DNA from 3 places in the Plantactinospora sp. WMMB782 genome. Region 2 is predicted to be linked to each of the others. Evidence: riboswitches for the same ligand, from Rfam matches in the RefSeq annotation. Region 2 holds a riboswitch; each other region holds the start of a gene.
What was found. A riboswitch is a leader RNA that binds a small molecule or an ion and turns the genes downstream of it on or off. The one in region 2 is predicted to bind cyclic di-AMP.
Positions count from the first base shown of each region.

Region 1 (5,468 bases), 4.7 Mb from region 2:
GCGACTTCCCGGAGCAGCACTACGCCGACGGGTTCCTCGACGAGGCCCGCCGGCAGGTGGCCGGTGCCGGTACGCCCCCGCCGGTACCGACACCCCGCCCCGCCCCGGTCCCCTGACCGCGCCCCCTCGCCTGCCGGTGCTCCTGAGGCGGGGACCCGTGGGCGGGGACCCGTGGGCGGCTGGGTGGCGTTGCGCCGAGGGTGCTCGCGGGCTGTGCCATGATGCCCCGGTGACGATGATCAGGACCAGCCACGACCGTAACGAGCTGGCCGACCTGCTGCGCCGCGACCCGCACCTGCACGCGTACGAACTCGGCGACCTCGACGACTTCTACTGGCCGTACACCAACTGGTACCGGTGCGGCGAGGCCGTGGCGCTGCTCTACCACGGTGCGCCCAGGCCGGTGCTGCTGGCACTGCACCGCTCCCCGGCACCACTTACCGAACTGCTCACCGGTCTCCTCCCGCTGCTGCCCCGGCACTTCGAGGCGCACCTCTCCCCCGGCGGCGTGGAGGTGCTGGCCCGGGAGTACCCGGTCCGGACGCGCGGGGCGCACCTGAAGATGGCGCTCACCGACCCGGACCGGCTGGCCCGGGTCGCGCCGGCCGGCGAGGTGCTGACCGAGGCGGACGTACCGGAGCTGACCGCGTTCTACCAGGCGGCGTATCCGGGCAACTGGTTCGACCCGCGGATGGTCGAGACCGGTCACTACGTCGGGCTGCGCCGGGACGGTGGGCTGGTCGCCGTCGCCGGGGTGCACGTCTGGTCACCGCGCTACCGGGTGAGCGCGCTGGGCAACGTGACGACCGCTCCGGCGTACCGGGGGCAGGGGCTGGGCAGCACCGTGGTGGCGACGCTCTGCCGGCGGCTGCTGGAGGCCGTCGACACGGTGGCGCTGAACGTCGCAGCGGAGAACACCGCCGCGCACAAGCTCTACGACCGGCTCGGCTTCACCCCGGTCGCCGAGTACACCGAGTACGTCGTCGGCGAGGCGCCGGTGGCCGCGGCCACGTCCGACGAAGGTCCACAGTGAACTGACGCTGGTCCGGACCGCCGGTCGAAGTCCGCCGACCCTTGTCAAGGACCAGTGCCACGGGCACCATGTCAACGGTCCGCACGCCTGCCAGGCTGCCGGAGCTTTCCGCCACCGGCCCGTACGCCGGTCGTCCCACCCTGTCTTTCGCCGATCCGATCTGTCGCCGAGGAGGCTCCGGTGCTCGAGGAGTTCATGGGCATTCCCGCCCACCCCTTCCTGGTCCATGCCGCGGTGGTCTTCGTGCCACTGCTCGCGCTGGCCGCGGTCGGGTACGCGTTCCTGCCGTTCGTCCGCCCGCACCTGCGCTGGGTGCTGGGGCTGCTCGCCGTCGCCACCCCGGTCGCGGCGCTGATGGCCAAGCTCTCCGGTGACCGTTTCCTCGCCCGCCTCGAATCGCGCAACCGGGTCAGCCCGGAGTACGTCCCCCGGCTGGCGGAGCACCAGGATCTCGGCACCAACACCCTGTACGCGACCATCGCGCTCGGCGTGCTGACCCTGGCGCTGGTCCTCCTCGTCAAGCCCCGCACCGCCGCCACCCGGCCAGCCGCGACCGCCGACGGGGACGGCACGGACGGCGCGGCCGCCGGCGCCGCACCGGCCGCCACGGGTTCACCGGTGCTGAGCCTCGTGCTCGGGGTGTTGGCCCTGGCCGCGGCCGGCGCCGCCCTCTACTACGTGTTCCGCACCGGTGACACAGGCGCCAAGGCGGTGTGGGAGGGCCAGTGACCCGCACGGGTGTAAGGAAGGGCCCCCTCCTAGACAAAATGCGATGGGAGGGGGCCCTTACACCCGTGCGGGAGGGTGGGGCGGGTCAGGAGGAGTAGCCGCGGGTGGCCGCCCAGTTCGCCAGGTCGATGGTGCTCATCCAGTAGTTGCTGTCCTCGCCGGGGATGGCCGGGTCGGCGATCTTCACCGTACGGCCGTCGTCGCGGTAGCCGACCACCGTCAGGTAGTGCCCGCCCGGGTAGCTGTGCCAGCCGCCGTCGAGGTCGGTGGCCGAGCCGGCGATGTTCACCACCACGGCGTATCCGCTGGTGACGGCGTGCACCACGTCCGCCTGGAGCCGGTCCATCTGGGCCGGGGTGGCCGCGCCGCCCGGGATGGCCGTGGTGCGGTAGAAGTCGGTACCGATGATCTTGTTGAGCACCCGGGTGGTGTCCTGGGCCGAGTTCGTGCCGCTCGTCGTGGTGCCGAGGTCGGCGGCGACGGAGTCCTGGCTCGGCTGCTTGTCCCGGACGGTGAGCGCGATCCGGGTGGCCGCCGGGCCGCAGTACCAGCCGTTGATCTGGGTCTGGAAATCGTAGTCCAGCAGCTTGGTCGCGGGCGGTGCCGGCCGCTTGCTCGGGGCGCTGGTCGGAGCCGCCTTGGCCACCTTGGCCGCCTTGCTGGCCGGTGCCGTGGTCGGTGTCTCGGTCGCCGGGGCGGTGGTCTGCGGCGCCGTCGTCCGCGGCGCGGTGGTGGCGGCCGCTCCGGCCTGATCCGCGACGGGGGCGCCGACCTCGGCGACGGCGACCGTCGAGCCGGTCCCCGGTGCCCCGGGCGAGCCGGTCGAGGCCAGCACGACCCCGGTCGAGGCGGCGGCGGCGAGCACCGCTGCCGAGGCGAGTGCGAGCCGGTTCCGGCGGCCCGACATGGCAGTCCTGAACCGCCCGTTAATTGCGTGCTTCAACGTTGTCCTCCAGGGGAATGCGTGCCACCACTACCGGGGGACGGGGTGGTGACGCGACGTTTCTTATCGCTGCCGGAATGTGCCGGGAAATCGCGCGGAATGGCACCGGAAAGGCGCGCGCCGACGGACATGGCGGAGACGGAGGGACCCACGATGTGCCCAGGGGTGGGGACACCGCTGTCGGCGTACCGGTGGAATCAGCGCCACCACGATCCGTCGCCGCCGGCCTGCGGCGCGGTACCGGGACCTGCCGGCGAGCCGGTCGGCGCGCCCGGGACGACCCGCGCGTCGACGACCTCCGCGGCACAGCCCGCTATCGGATCAGGATCGGGCCCCGGCCGGGGACCGGGTGGTCCGGTACGGCTGTCGCGGCGGCCGGGAGCGGCGCCGCGACGCAGCGAGGAAACTGGGGGGACGGGCCGGAGCCCGGGTGATGCGGCACGAACAACTACTCCTTCCGACACCGCCTACCGGGTTAGCTGACGGATTCGGGCGGGAAGGCCGCCCTACCCCGGGCCGTAGCCCGAAGATTCACCCCAGATAACTGTGGGTCCCCGGCTCGTCACAGAACGATTAAGCGGGTCCGCACCGGTGTCACCAGGCGGTGACCAAGGGGCCGATGGCGGACTTGCCGACATTACTGTCCGCGTTCGGCTGTTGCCAAGCCCAGTGAGCAGCGAAAACAGTGAGCAGGACCGCGATTTGGAGCTCCGGGGGCCACCCGACGGTCACGGACGGTCGCGCAGATAAACCGGCATGATCATGTACGGGTGCGGTATGACGGAAATGACCGGCTTAGCCCGGTCGCCCGAGTATGGGACGAGGACACCAGGAGGCTCCTTTCGATGACAACGGTGCACGAAGCGACCTACGACCTGCTCCGTTCCCTGGGCCTGACCACCCTGTTCGGCAACCCCGGCTCCACCGAGGAGCCATTTCTGAAGAACTTTCCGGCCGACTTCGCGTACGTGCTGGCCCTACAGGAGGCGTCGGCGGTCGCGATGGCGGACGGCTACGCCCAGTCCAGCGGCCGTCCGGTGCACGTAAACCTGCACACCGCGCCCGGCACCGGGAACGCGATGGGCAGCCTCGTCACCGCCTGGCACAACAAGACACCCATGATCGTTACCGCCGGCCAGCAGACCCGGACGATGAGCCTGTCGGAGCCGATGCTGACGAACGTGCGCCCCACCCAACTTCCCGAGCCGTACGTCAAGTGGAGCCACGAGCCGCTGCGCGCCCAGGACATCCCTGAGGCGTTCATGCGGGCGCTGGCCACCGCGGTACAGCCGCCGGCCGGGCCGGTCTACCTCTCCCTGCCGCTGGACGACTGGGACGAACCGGCCAACGGCACCGCCCAGGTACGCCGGGTGAGCACCCGGATCGCGCCCGATCCGGCGGAACTGGACCGGTTCGCCGAGATCCTGGCGAGCAGCCGGCAGCCCATGCTGGTGATCGGCTCCGGGGTCGACCGGGCCGGCGGCTGGGCCGAGGCGGTCGCCCTCGCCGAACGGACCCGGGCACCGGTCTGGCAGCCGCCGTTCGCCGACCGGGTCGGCTTCCCCCAGCAGCACCCCCAGTTCCAGGGGCTGCTGCCGCCGGCGATCGGGCCGCTGGCCGAGAAACTGGTCGGCTACGACACCGTACTGGTGATCGGTGCCCCGGTGTTCCGTTACTACCCGTACGTCCCGGGGCGGCGGGGCTACCTACCGGACGGGACCCGACTGCTGCACGTCACCGACGACCCCGCCGAGGCGGCCCGGGCGCCGGTCGGGGACAGCCTGGTCGGCGACGTGACGCTGGCCTGCGCCGGGCTGGCCGAGCGGCTGCCGCCGAGCGACCGACCGCTGCCGCCGCCCCGGCCCGCCCCGCCGGAGGCGGCCGGCGACACCCCGCTCTCCCCGGACGCGCTCTTCGGGGCACTCGCCGCCGAGTGGCCCGCCGACGGGATCGTCGTACCCGAGTCCCCCTCCAACCTCAGCGTGCTGCACCGGCAACTGACAATCACCCGGCCTGGCTCGTACTTCAAGATGGCCAGCGGTGGACTCGGCTTCGCACTGCCGGCGGCCGTCGGCATCGCGCTCGCCCAGCGGGACATCCGGCAGCACCGGCCGGTGGTGGCGGTGATCGGGGACGGCTCGTTCCAGTACTCGCCGCAGGCGCTCTGGACCGCCGCCCAGCACCGGCTACCGGTCGTCTTCGTGGTGCCGGTCAACCAGGAGTACGGCGTGCTGAAAGCCTTCGCCGAGCTGGAGGAGACCCCGGGGGTGCCCGGCCTGGAACTGCCCGGCCTGGACATCCCCGGCATCGCCCGGGGCTACGGCTGCACGGCGCACCAGGTGGAATCGGTGGACGAGTTCCGGACGGCGTTCCGGGCGGCACTCGGCACGGAAGGTCCGACCGTGCTCGCCGTGCCGATCAGCCGGGACGTCGCACCACTGCTCTGAAGCAGCCGTCCGAAGCCCTCCGGGTGCAACCGGAAGTGCTCCGCCCGTGGTCATCGACTGGACCGGGAACGGCGGTCCCAGGCCGGCGTCCACCCGCTGGTCCCGGAACCGCGGTCCCAGGCCGCCGTCACCCGCTGGTCCGGGAACGGCGCCTCAGGCCGCCATCACCCGCTGGTGCAGCGCGGTGACCACCGAGCGGGCCGAGACGAAGGAGCCGTGCTGCCAGGCCACCTCGTGACTGAGCCAGTCACCGGCGAAGTAGACCCGCCCGGCCGGCCGGAGCAGCAGGTCGTAGCCGGCGGTGCCGTGCGGCGGC
Region 1 is NZ_JBMHMC010000007.1:5,578,619-5,584,086, reverse strand. Features, by position in the region: gene ACN28A_RS27130 (CDP-glycerol glycerophosphotransferase family protein) at 1-116, shown strand, start outside; gene ACN28A_RS27125 (GNAT family N-acetyltransferase) at 236-1,033, shown strand; gene ACN28A_RS27120 (hypothetical protein) at 1,214-1,762, shown strand; gene ACN28A_RS27115 (C39 family peptidase) at 1,848-2,669, opposite strand; cyclic di-AMP (ydaO/yuaA leader) riboswitch at 3,155-3,295, opposite strand; gene mdlC (benzoylformate decarboxylase) at 3,551-5,152, shown strand; gene ACN28A_RS27105 (flavin monoamine oxidase family protein) at 5,306-5,468, opposite strand, start outside.
Region 1: linked by a shared signal. The riboswitch ahead of ACN28A_RS27115 (C39 family peptidase) and the one ahead of ACN28A_RS05820 (coiled-coil domain-containing protein) in region 2 are both predicted to bind cyclic di-AMP.

Region 2 (5,468 bases):
GGTCGCTACCACGCGGCGCCGGAGATGAGCCGGGCCGAGTCGTACGTGGCCGGAGAGCTTGAGCGGGCCGGCTGGCGGGTCCGCCGGCAGGAGTTCACCGGGCCGGGCGGCTCGGCCTCCGGGGTCAACCTGCTCGCCGATCCGCCGGCCGAGGATCCCGTCGACCCGCGCCGGCCGACGGTACTGGTCGGCGCGCACCTGGACACCGTGCCGGGCAGTCCGGGCGCCGACGACAACGCCTCCGGGGTGGCCTGCCTGCTGGAACTCGCCCGGATACTGCCGGAGTTCGGGCTGGCCCGACCCGTCCGGCTGGCCGTCTTCGACCAGGAGGAGACCGGACTGCACGGCTCCCGGGCCCTGGCCGGCGAGCTGGGTACGCTCGGTCGCCCCGCCGCCGTGGTGGTCTTCGAGTGCATCGGGTTCTACTCGGCGCTGCCCGGCTCCCAGGTGCTGCCGTCCGGTGCCGGGCTGCTCTATCCCGGGCAGCGCCGCCGGATCCGGCAGCGTGGCTGGCGTGGCGACTGGACGCTTGTGGCGTACCGGCAGTCGGCGGGGCGGCTGGCCCGGCTCTTCGGCGAGTGCCTGACCCACCTGGCCGGTCCCGGTACGGCGCTGCTGGCCCGGGACGCACTCGACCTCCGCCTCGCCGGCCCGCTGCTGCGCCGGTACGTGCCGGCCACCGAGCACTTCGCCCGCAGCGACCACCAGCCGTTCTGGGACGTCGGCGTGCCCGCGATCCAGGTCACCGACACCGCCGACTTCCGTAACCCGCACTACCACCAGCCCGGCGACACCCCGGAGACCCTGGACTACCACCGGATCGCCGACATCGCCGCCGCCACCGCCGTGAGCCTGGCCCACCTCGGAATCAGGTGACCGGGCCAGGCCGGGCCGTGGGCCGGTGGCTCGGGCTGAACCCGGCTCCCGACGGCACGGTCCCGACCACGAGGTCCGGACGGCACGAGCGGCAGGCGCGGGCTCACGCTCAACAGCACCAGCATGGTGATCCCGGCGAAGGCGATCAGGCCGGACGGTGTGCCGCCCGGTGAGTCGAGCGGCCACGGTACGAACGTGACGTGCGCGACGAGCAACACTAAGCCGGCAACCGCCGCCCGGCGGTGGGTCCGGCACCCGCGCGGCGCTGGACGACCCGCCCTACGACGGTTGTCCGTGCTCGGCGTGCGATCCGTGGTCGCCGACCTGGGCGTCGAACCAGGCGTGCAGGGCGCGCAGCAGCCCTGGCTCAGCCGTCCGGTAGTCCAGCCGTGCCCCGGCGGGCAGTTCGGAATAGTCGATCCGGATCTGGCCGGCGCCGGCCCGCAACTCCGCCAGTCCGGGCATCTGCGCACCGTGGATCCGGGCCGGGTCGGTGAAGTCGCCTCGGCGGAACCGCTCGGCTTCCGCCCGTAGGTGTTCGCGGACGAGATCCACCTGTCGCTGCTGCACCGGCTCGTCCGCCGTGACCGTCTGGTGGCCGCCGTCGGCGGTCGGCGTGAAGCGGTGGGTGGTGCGGTCCAGGTCGAACGGCATGACCTCGCGACCGCGTTCGGCGACCTCCGCCTGCCGTCGGGTGTCGGCGGGACCGGCCTCGTCCCGCCTCGCGTCGAGGACGACGAGCAGGGCGGCGGTCACGGCGACAGTGCCGAGTCCAGCGGTGAGCAGGAGTCGGCGGCGACTCCGCCGGTACGACGGCTCGGGCCGGACCTCGTCCCTGGGCGTCGGGCTGGCAGTCGTCGTGCTGTCAGTGGTCATCGGCGGCCTCCGCCAGTCGTCGCACGGCGGCCAGGATCGCCGGCCGTTCGTCGGGTGGGATCCGGTCGAGCAGCGCGGCGAACCGGGCCTCCCGGGCTGTGGCGAGCCGCTCGGCCGCACGGCGGCCCTGCCCGGTTAGGGTGAGCCAGACGCCCCGGCCGTCGCCGGCCGCATCCGCTCGTTCCACCCAACCACGGCCGGTGAGCTGGCCGACCAGCCGGCTGACCGTGCTCTTCTCCAGCCGCAGCCGGCGGGCCAACTCGACCTGGCGCAGTCCGCCCTCCCGGTCGATCTCGGCGAGGGCGTGCGCCTCGGAGACGGACATCGCCTGACCGCACGGGGTCTGCTCGGGCCGGTGCAGCCCGAACGCCCGGACGAACTGGCTGACGGCGTCCCGCATCTCGCGCGCCTCGTCGGCACTCATGGTTGTACGCTACAACCTATTCGGTGCAAGATACAACCAGTCGAAGACCATCAGTTCGCCGTCACCGGTGCCCTGTCACCCCGTCGAGGCGGACGACCCGCCACTGTGGTCGACGGCTGCCCGGAGCAGGATGGCGGTCTCCTCGTCGAAGGCGACCAGCCGGATCGACTCGACCGCCGACGGCGTGCAGCGGAGCGTCCGCACCGCCGTCTCGGCCGCCCGGTCGGCGGGAAACCCGTAGACCCCGGTGGCGATGGCCGGGAAGGCGACGCTGCGCGCGCCCACCTCGTCGGCGACGGCGAGGCAGCGGCGGTAGCAGGAGGCCAGCACCTCGGCCTCGTCGTGCCCGCCGCCTTCCCAGACCGGACCGACGGTGTGGATGACGTACCGGACGGGCGGGTCGAGGTCGAACGCGGGCGTCGCCACCGCCTCGCCGGGCGGGCAGGGGGCGATCGCCGCACCCGCCTCGGCCAGCCGGGGCCCGGCCGCCCGGTGGATGGCACCGTCCACACCGCCACCACCGAGCAGTGACTCGTTGGCTGCGGTGACGATCGCGTCCACGTGCTGCCGGGTGATGTCGCCCCGGACGACCTCGATGACTGCCATCGGCCGATGATGCCAGCCCGCCGGCCGGCCCGCCGCGAAACGCGACCGGCACGCCGCCCCAACGCGACCGCCCCGCCACCTGTCGGGCAGGGGCGGGGCGGTCGGTTGTCGGGCCGAGGCTAGAGCATCGAGACGTGTACGTGGTCGGTGTGGTCGCTGGGACCGCTGTAGGACCTCCAGCCCTCGCCCGGGAACCAGATCTCCTTGTACCAGATCACGTAGAGGATGCCGAGCCGGTCGGCGTTGCGGATCAGGAACGCGGCCAGGTCGTTGCCGTACTTCATCTGGTCGTCGTTGGCGGCCCGGCTGAACCCGGAGTTGCGCAGCGACCAGTCGCAGGCCCGACCCTTCGGGTGCTCGAACGGCCCACCGGGCCGGAAACAGCCGACGAACCGCTTGAAGCCCGCCCGGCGCACCTCGTTGTACATGTGCAGCGTCCGGGCCGTGATGCAGCCACCGGTGGTCGGGTCGTCCTTGTTGCAGGGCAGTCCCGGGAAACCGTCCGCCATCCCCGGCCCCGGCCGGGCTACCGGCGAGGTGGCCGACACCAGACCCTTGTCCGGCCGCGAGTTGCCGCCCACCAGGGCGAGCGCCTTCTTCGCGTCCGACTGCTCCTTCTTGATGATCTTCTCTTGGGCGGCCTGCTTGGCGACCTCGTCGTCGATCGCCTTCTTGGCCGCGCCGACCTCGTCCTTCGCCTGGTTGAGCGCCCGGAGCTTGCTGTTGTTGAACAGGTTCAGCTCGTTGAGCGCCGACATCCGCTGCATGAAGCCCCCGTCGGAGCCCTCGCTCGAGTTGTTGGACAGCAGCATCGAGATGGCACTGAGCTTGCCGCTGCGGTAGGACTCGGCCGCGATCTCGCTCGCCTCCGGCGCGAGCGCCGCCAGCTTCGCCTCGGCCTGCTTCAGCTCGTTGCCGAGCGCCTGCTGTCGCCGCTGCGACTTGACGCGCTCGGCCTTCGCCTCCGCGAGCCGCTTGCCGGCGCTGGCGAGCACGTCCCCGAGCAGCGGCGAGTCGGCTTCCTCCTGTGGGGCCGGCTTCGGCGCGGCTGACGCCTCGGACGGAACCGCGACCAGAGCTGCGGCGGTGAGCAGTGCCAGGGCAGTCGCCAGCCTTCGGCGTAGGGGTGCCCTCACATGTATCCCTTCCGTCGGCCGCCGACCGGGTTAGCTGACGGGTTCGGGATGGAAGTGGTCCCTACCGCTCTCGCGGATTCACCCCAGGGGAACGTGGGTCCCCGGCTCGCCGTGTGGCGATTAGGCGGCGATCAGCGCCGGCACCACACGGTATCCGGCTATGAACGGCAGACAGCATACCCGGTTTCACTTCCGGAATGGCAATACCCGTTCGCGGCCAAAAGCGTTGCCAGGCAACGACTATCAGTAATCACGGCCCGTCGTACGCATCGAAGGGCATGCTTTGCCCGCCATTATCCACCAACTGCTGTCGGCTATTCACCATCCGCACTGCCAACGTCCTGACGTGCGGAAACATGTCCAGGTTGGTCAGTGGGTGATTCTTCGACCACCGACCGCGCCACGGCCTTGTGCCGAAGAGCACACCGGCGACCGTACCGACCGGGAGCACACCGGCCGTCACCACGCCCCCGTGCCGGGACAGCCCGGAGCCGCGGACTCCGGGTCCGGTACGGCGTGTCGACCTCCCCGGATGCGCTCAGGTCCACCCCGTCACCGTCGGCCGCCGGGCTGGCTGTGGTCCGCCAGGTCGGTCTCGACCGGCAACGGCACGCCGCCGGCCGCCCGGACGTCCTCGGCCGCACCCCGCGGGCCGGCACCGCCGCGCGCCGGCAGGGCGATCCGCGCTCGGTCACGGCCGCCACCGCGCGCTCCCGGGGCCGGACCACCCGTCCGGGTGAGGATGAAGGCGGGCCGCGCGGGTAACCGCGGTCGTGAGGGTGCGGCGGGTTCCGCGATGGTGCGGCGGGTGGAGGAACGAGTGCGCGGACGCGCGGTACCGGCGACGACGACCGTCGGTGCCGCGCTGGCCGCCCAGGTGGTGCCGGCCCTGACGGTACTGCCGGGGATACGGCTGCGGTTCTTCCCCCGGCTGAGCGGACGCGGCTCTCCGGAGCACGTCGCGCTCACCTTCGACGACGGTCCCGATCCGGCTTCCACCCCGCTCTTCGTCGAGACGCTCGCCGCACACCGGACCCGCGCCACGTTCTTCCTGCTCGGGTCGATGCTGGCCCGCGCACCCGAACTCGGCCTGGACCTCGCCGCCGCCGGGCACGAGGTGGCGGTGCACGGTTGGGCCCACCAGAACCTGCTGCTACGCGGCCCGCACGCCACCTACCGGGACCTGGCCCGGACCCGCGAGTTGATCGGCGCGGTGACCGGTCGGGTGCCCCGGTTCTTCCGACCGCCGTACGGGGTACTCAGCGCCGCCGCGCTGGTGGCCGCCCGGCGACTGGACCTGACGCCGGTGCTCTGGACCTGTTGGGGGCGGGACTGGACCCGGACGGCCACCCGCGCCTCGGTACTCGACACGCTTCGCGACGGGCTGGCCGGCGGCGGCACCGTGCTGCTGCACGACTCGGACTGCACCTCCGCACCGGGCGCCTGGCGGGCGAGTCTGGCCGCCCTGCCGTACCTGTTGGAGGAGTGCCTGCGTCGAGGCTGGCAGGTCGGTCCGCTCGGCGAACACGGCTGACGACATCGTCAGGGCC
Region 2 is NZ_JBMHMC010000007.1:863,708-869,175, forward strand. Features, by position in the region: gene ACN28A_RS05800 (M20/M25/M40 family metallo-hydrolase) at 1-876, shown strand, start outside; gene ACN28A_RS05805 (hypothetical protein) at 1,156-1,752, opposite strand; gene ACN28A_RS05810 (MarR family winged helix-turn-helix transcriptional regulator) at 1,742-2,176, opposite strand; gene ACN28A_RS05815 (O-acetyl-ADP-ribose deacetylase) at 2,252-2,782, opposite strand; gene ACN28A_RS05820 (coiled-coil domain-containing protein) at 2,902-3,918, opposite strand; cyclic di-AMP (ydaO/yuaA leader) riboswitch at 3,922-4,055, opposite strand; gene ACN28A_RS05825 (polysaccharide deacetylase family protein) at 4,739-5,452, shown strand.

Region 3 (5,468 bases), 320 kb from region 2:
GACCGCCGACGGCACGCCCACGCACGACGTCGACGGGCAGTGGTACAACCGGGCCAACTGGCGGCCGAACCTCACCGACCTGCGGCTGGGCTGGGAGAGCTACGGCGAGGGCGCCGACACGCTCTGGTTCGACGACGTGGCGCTCGGTTCGAGCCGGATCGGCTGCTGACCGGGGTACCCGAGCGGGTTACCCGGCCGGCGGTCGCGGCCTGACCGGAAAGCGGACCGCCGGCACTGCCCAGGGGTGGCGGGCGGTGCCGGCGGTCCGCGACAGGTTACGCGACCGATCCTCAGTTCATCGAGAGGTGTACGTGGTTGGTGTGGTCGCTCGACGGGTCCCCGTTGCCCCCGTTGTACGTCTTCCAGCCACTGCTCGGCAGCCAGATCTGCTTGAACCAGATCACGTACAGCACGCCGAGCCGGTTGGCGTTGCGCACGTAGTACGCCGCCAGGTTGTTGCCGTACGTCCGGTCGCCACCGGTCGCCACTCCGCCGAACCCGTTCTTCTGGGCGGCGAAGTCGCAGGCCTGGCCCTTCGGGTGCTCGCCGCTGCCACCGCTGCGGAAGCAGGAGACGAACCGGGTGAAGCCGGCCGCCTGGGCCTGCTTGAGCGCGTGCAGGGTGCGCGGGGTGATGCAGCCGCTGGTGGTCGGGTCGTCGAGACTGCACGACTCGTCCGGGAAGGAGCCGTCGGGGTTGCGGGGTGCCGGCCGGGCGGAACCGCCGCCGCTGCCGCTGATCCCCGAGCCCGCGCCGCCGCTGTTGTTCGCCGCCGCGAGCGCCCGTTCGGCCTGCTTCTTGCGGGTCTCCATCACCTCGACCTGCTTGCGCTGCTCGCCGATCTCCTTGTCGAGCGCGGCCTTGGCCTGGGTTTCCTTGTCCAGGCTCTCCTGCAACCCGCGCAGTTCCCGGCTCTCGTTCGCCGAGATCGTGTCGAGTGCGGCGGCCCGGTCCACCAGGCTGGTCGGCGAGCCGCTGTTGAGCAGCGCGGAGACCTGCCCGAGCCGGCCGGTCCGGTACGCCATGTTGCCCATCTCGGCGACCCGTTCGCTCCGGGTCGCCACCTCGGCGCGCAGCGCGGCAAGCTGCTGGTTCAGTTCCTTCTGCCGCTTGACGGAGTTGTCCAACTTGTTCTTGGCGTTCAGATAGCCCTTGCTGGCGGCCTGAAGCTGCTCGCGCAGGCTGTCGGTGCCTCCGTCGATGTCGTCGCCGCCGGGAGCCGCGGCCAGCGCCCCGGGGGTCGCGTACTCCGGTGCCGCGGCGGCGGGTGCGCCGCCGAGCGCCGCGAGGACCATGCCCAGGGTGAGCGCCGCGGTGGTCGCGAGCTTCCGGGACGGTCCCGAGGCGTTCCGCGCGGACGCCGGAGCGTGTCGGGTGGGTGCCAGGAACGGCATATGACAGTGTCCTTCCGTCAGCCGCCGACCGGGTTAGCTGACGGGTTCGGGACGGAAGATCCCTACCGCTGGCGCGGATGCACCCCTGGTACGTGGTTCCCCGGCTCGCCGCGTGGCGATTAGGCGACGGCCCCCGCAGGCGCCGGAGGGCGCCGCCCGGCGGAGACCGGAGCCGAGCCTACCGGCAGTTGCCGCCCGGGGATACGTGGAGTTGTCAGAGCCGAATTCACGTTCCTCCTGCTTCGGGCGGATGTATCCGGACAAATATCGCCGGTACCGGCCGGAAACTTAAGATGCCGCTAACTATCGGTGAGTTCTGATGGTGACTGTGCGAGTCGCGGGAGCGCTGACCATCCCCGTCGGTGGGTTCGGACGCAGGCTGTCACTCGTTGCCGAGGGCTGCGACGAGGGGTGCCCGGGCGGCCCGGCGGGCGGGCAGCAGGCTGGCCAGTACCGCCGCCGGGGCGGCCAGGGCGGCGCAGAGCGCGGGCTGCCTGCCCGACGGGTGCCGCCGGCAACCCGTGCCCGTATCGGCAATGAGTCCTGACGGATAGGCGGGAAGAGCGCAATGACGGAAGGCTGTCACGTTCGTTGTGTGGGAGCCCGGGCTGAAATGCCCCGGGCGACCCGGCGACCGTGGGGTGGTGGGCGGAGTGGATAGCCAGTCGCACACCCCGCGCCACCACCCACTGTGGGTGTTGCAGCTACATCAGCTTGCCGGACGGATCTCGAGGCGAGTGCATGTCCTCTTCAACAGCGCATCGGTCGCTGGGCCGAACGGCAGGGTTAGGCCGACGCAGTAAATGGTGCCGTGGTAATCCCCGGATGAGAGCCATTGGACGGGAGTCGCGGGATTGTTGCCCAGGTTGAAGCTACCGACGGTGCCGCCGAAGCACCGTGTCGGACGTGATGTGTAGGTCAGCCAGATTTGACGCGGCAGCTGACTGGCATTACACGCCCGCTCGTCGATGAGTGGTTCGACGGTTTGCGCAGAGGCGACCGTCTCAGGGGCAGGAGAAGCCTGCGCAGGGGGACTGAATGCGATTGTGGCAAGGAGCGCCGCCACCATGGCCAGTGTGACCGTTACCCGTTTCGGCATTTTGTTCCTCCCTAGTTGCGGATCACGACACGTACCGCCGCCCCAGCGCTCCGAAGTGTCTGGAGACTCCGGACCTTCTTGGGTCGCCTGCGGCCGGAATGGACGCTTGTCCTGGTCGAACCAATCAGCCCCACCATGCGTTGACGTACAAGTCGTACAAGGACGGCGCCACGTAGTAGCACTGGTACTCCTCCCACTCCAGGCCGCCGCCATAGCCCTTCTCACCCCTGCTTATGCAGCTCGCAAGGTCCGTGTAGGAGGCGTAGTAGTCCCAGACCGGCCTCAGCGACTCGCTGGAAGGCGACCCGGTGTGGCTTCGGTCGACGCCGGTCGACGCCGACGCATGAGCGGCGCTACCGGTCATGGCGGTCACGGTAAGCCCTGCGACCATCAGCAGCGCGGCGAGCGCTCCCCTTGTACGCACGTCTTTCTCCTTCTCTTGTCGACTGCGGTCACCGATGCCGTGGCAGGCGGTGTCCACGATGGATACGGTCACGGCGGTACGGGTGCTGCTGGCAACGGCTCAGTACTGGTACACCCACAGTTCGGCTGTGATGCCAGTGGCATTGCGACACTCGGCGTAAAAGCCTGGCCTCGCATTCCACGTTCGGGCGTGCTCGTAGCACTGGGCCTCGGAATAGGTGCCCAGTTTCCGCCATCCTGCCGGGGTCAGGACCCGTTCGCCGGCCGACGACTGCCCGGAGACCTCGGAAGCGCTTGCGGTCATCGAGGCGCCGCCAATCGCGAGCACTGCCGAGCCGACGATCGCTGCCGCCATCAGGGTACGTCTGATCTTCATACACGTGGCTCCTTTTCTTGATTGCCTGTCCGCGAGGACTGCCGACAGCCGGTCAGGAAACTGGCTGAATCCGCCCACCATCAGGGGGACAACCCTCGGACGCTCAGCCTCGACCAGTAGCCAGCCAAGCAGTCAGCGGTTTCATTCCGGCTTCATGATGGCTTCTGCAACTCCTGACGAGAGGATGGTGGAGTGTCAGGGCTCCGGCGAAGTCGTTAGGTGATGCCGAATTAGTGCCAGTGGGCGGGTGCTGTCGCGGGCGTGGTGTCGGTTGGCGGCGGCGATGTTGGTGGTGCCGGCGGTCTGTAGTGCGCTGATGGCGGCGTTGCGTAGGGCGGCCATGACACCGTCCGGTGCCGGCGCGGATCTGGCTGCGGTCTTCGTCGTCGGTGACGTCGCGAACCCACGACCGACAACCAGGTGCCGAGCAACCAGGCACCAGGGCCGGCTGCGGCCGGCGTCAGAATGTCGAAAGCCCCCGGCCCCGGGCCCCGGGGCTCGTCATCTCAGTGGCCGCCAGCGGGACGGTCCCCACCCGCTCCGGCAACCGACCCGCTCCGGCAACCGACACCGCTCCGGCGTCCGACCGCGCTGGCCCACCCAACAGTCGTCAGACCGGGGCGGCCGAGCCCGGGAACCGTCAGGCCGGTTCGACCGTGGTGAGTCGCTGGGTGGCCCGGGAGAGCGCGACATAGAGGGTGCGCACCCCGGCCGCCGAGTCGGCCCGGATCTCCGACGGGCCGACAAGCACGACCCCGTCGTACTCCAGGCCCTTCGCCTGCATGGTGTCGACCACCGACAGGCGCGGGCCGGCGGGCTCCAGCCAGTCGGCGACCTCGGCCCGGCGGGCGGCGGAGCTGATCACCCCGACCGTCCCGTCGACCTCGGCGAGCAGTTTTGCCGCCGCCTCCCGGACCGCGTCCGGCAGCTCGGCGGCCGGCACCACCAGCTCGACCGGCTGCACCCCGGTGGCCCGGACCGCGACCGGCAGCGGCAGGTCGGGGGAGACCTCCCGGATCACCCGGGCCGCCGCCGCGAAGATCTCCGCCGAGTTGCGGTAGTTGGTGGTGAGCGTGAACTCGTGCCGGGGACGCCGGCCCAGCGCCTTGTCCCGGGCCCGGGTCAGCTCCGCCGGGTCGCCGGTCCAGGCGGTCTGCGCCGGATCGCCGACCACCGTCCAGGAGGCGAGCCGGCCGCGCCGGCCCAGCATCCGCCACTGCATCGGGGAGACGTCCTGGGCCTCGTCGACCACCACGTGCGCGTACTCGCGGTAGTCGGCGGGCCGCTCGGCGGCGGCGTCCCGGCCGGACCGGGCGGCGCGCTGCCGGTCGGCGTAGGTGGTCACCTCGCGCACCCCGCCGGTCAGCTGGTACGGGTCGCGGCGGCGCTTCGCCGGGCGGGGCGGCCGGCCGAGCAGGTGGTCGAGTTCGTCGAGCAGTGCGACATCGGCAACGGTCAGCTCCGCACCGCCCGCCGACCGGTACGCCTCGGTGAGCAGCCGGATCTCGGCGTTCGACAGGATTCCGGCGGCGTACCGGCGCAGCCGCTCCGGCCGGGCCAGCCAGGGCAGCACGTGCCGGGGATGCAGCCGGGGCCACCAGGCCCGCAGGAAGTCCCGGAACTCCTGGCGCTCGGCGATGTCGTCCTCGAAGCTCCGCTGGTCGGGCAGCCGGCCGACCCGCAGCTGCTGGGCCTGCGCCCAGAGCGCGGCGAAGATGCCGTCGAAGCCGGCCCGGCGGACCTCGTTGCGCCGGGCGCCCGGCGGCAGCGCCCGGGTCCGGATCCGCTCCAGCTCGGCGGTGGAGAGCCGGAGCAGCTCACCCCGGTAGAGCAGCCGCAGCTCGCCGGGGGCGTCCGGCACCTGGTCCCGGACCGCCCGCTCCAGCACCCGGCGCATCCGCAGCGAGCCCTTGACCGCGGCGACGGCCACCGGGTCGGTGCGGGTGGCCGCCACCTGATCGAAGAGCGAGCCGAGCGAGTGCAGGGTGGCGGCGTTCTCGCCGAGCGACGGCAGCACCGAGGCGATGTAGTCGACGAAGACGGCGGACGGGCCGACCACCAGCACCCCGCCGCCGGCGAACCTGCCCCGGTCGGAGTAGAGCAGGTAGGCGGCCCGGTGCAGGGCCACCGCCGTCTTTCCGGTGCCCGGCCCGCCGGAGACCATCGTCACCCCGCC
Region 3 is NZ_JBMHMC010000007.1:542,096-547,563, reverse strand. Features, by position in the region: gene ACN28A_RS04345 (cellulose-binding domain-containing protein) at 1-169, shown strand, start outside; gene ACN28A_RS04340 (coiled-coil domain-containing protein) at 291-1,394, opposite strand; cyclic di-AMP (ydaO/yuaA leader) riboswitch at 1,402-1,530, opposite strand; gene ACN28A_RS04335 (hypothetical protein) at 1,777-1,980, opposite strand; gene ACN28A_RS04330 (hypothetical protein) at 2,104-2,493, opposite strand; gene ACN28A_RS04325 (hypothetical protein) at 2,618-2,989, opposite strand; gene ACN28A_RS04320 (hypothetical protein) at 3,017-3,292, opposite strand; gene ACN28A_RS04315 (HelD family protein) at 3,933-5,468, opposite strand, start outside.
Region 3: linked by a shared signal. The riboswitch ahead of ACN28A_RS04340 (coiled-coil domain-containing protein) and the one ahead of ACN28A_RS05820 (coiled-coil domain-containing protein) in region 2 are both predicted to bind cyclic di-AMP.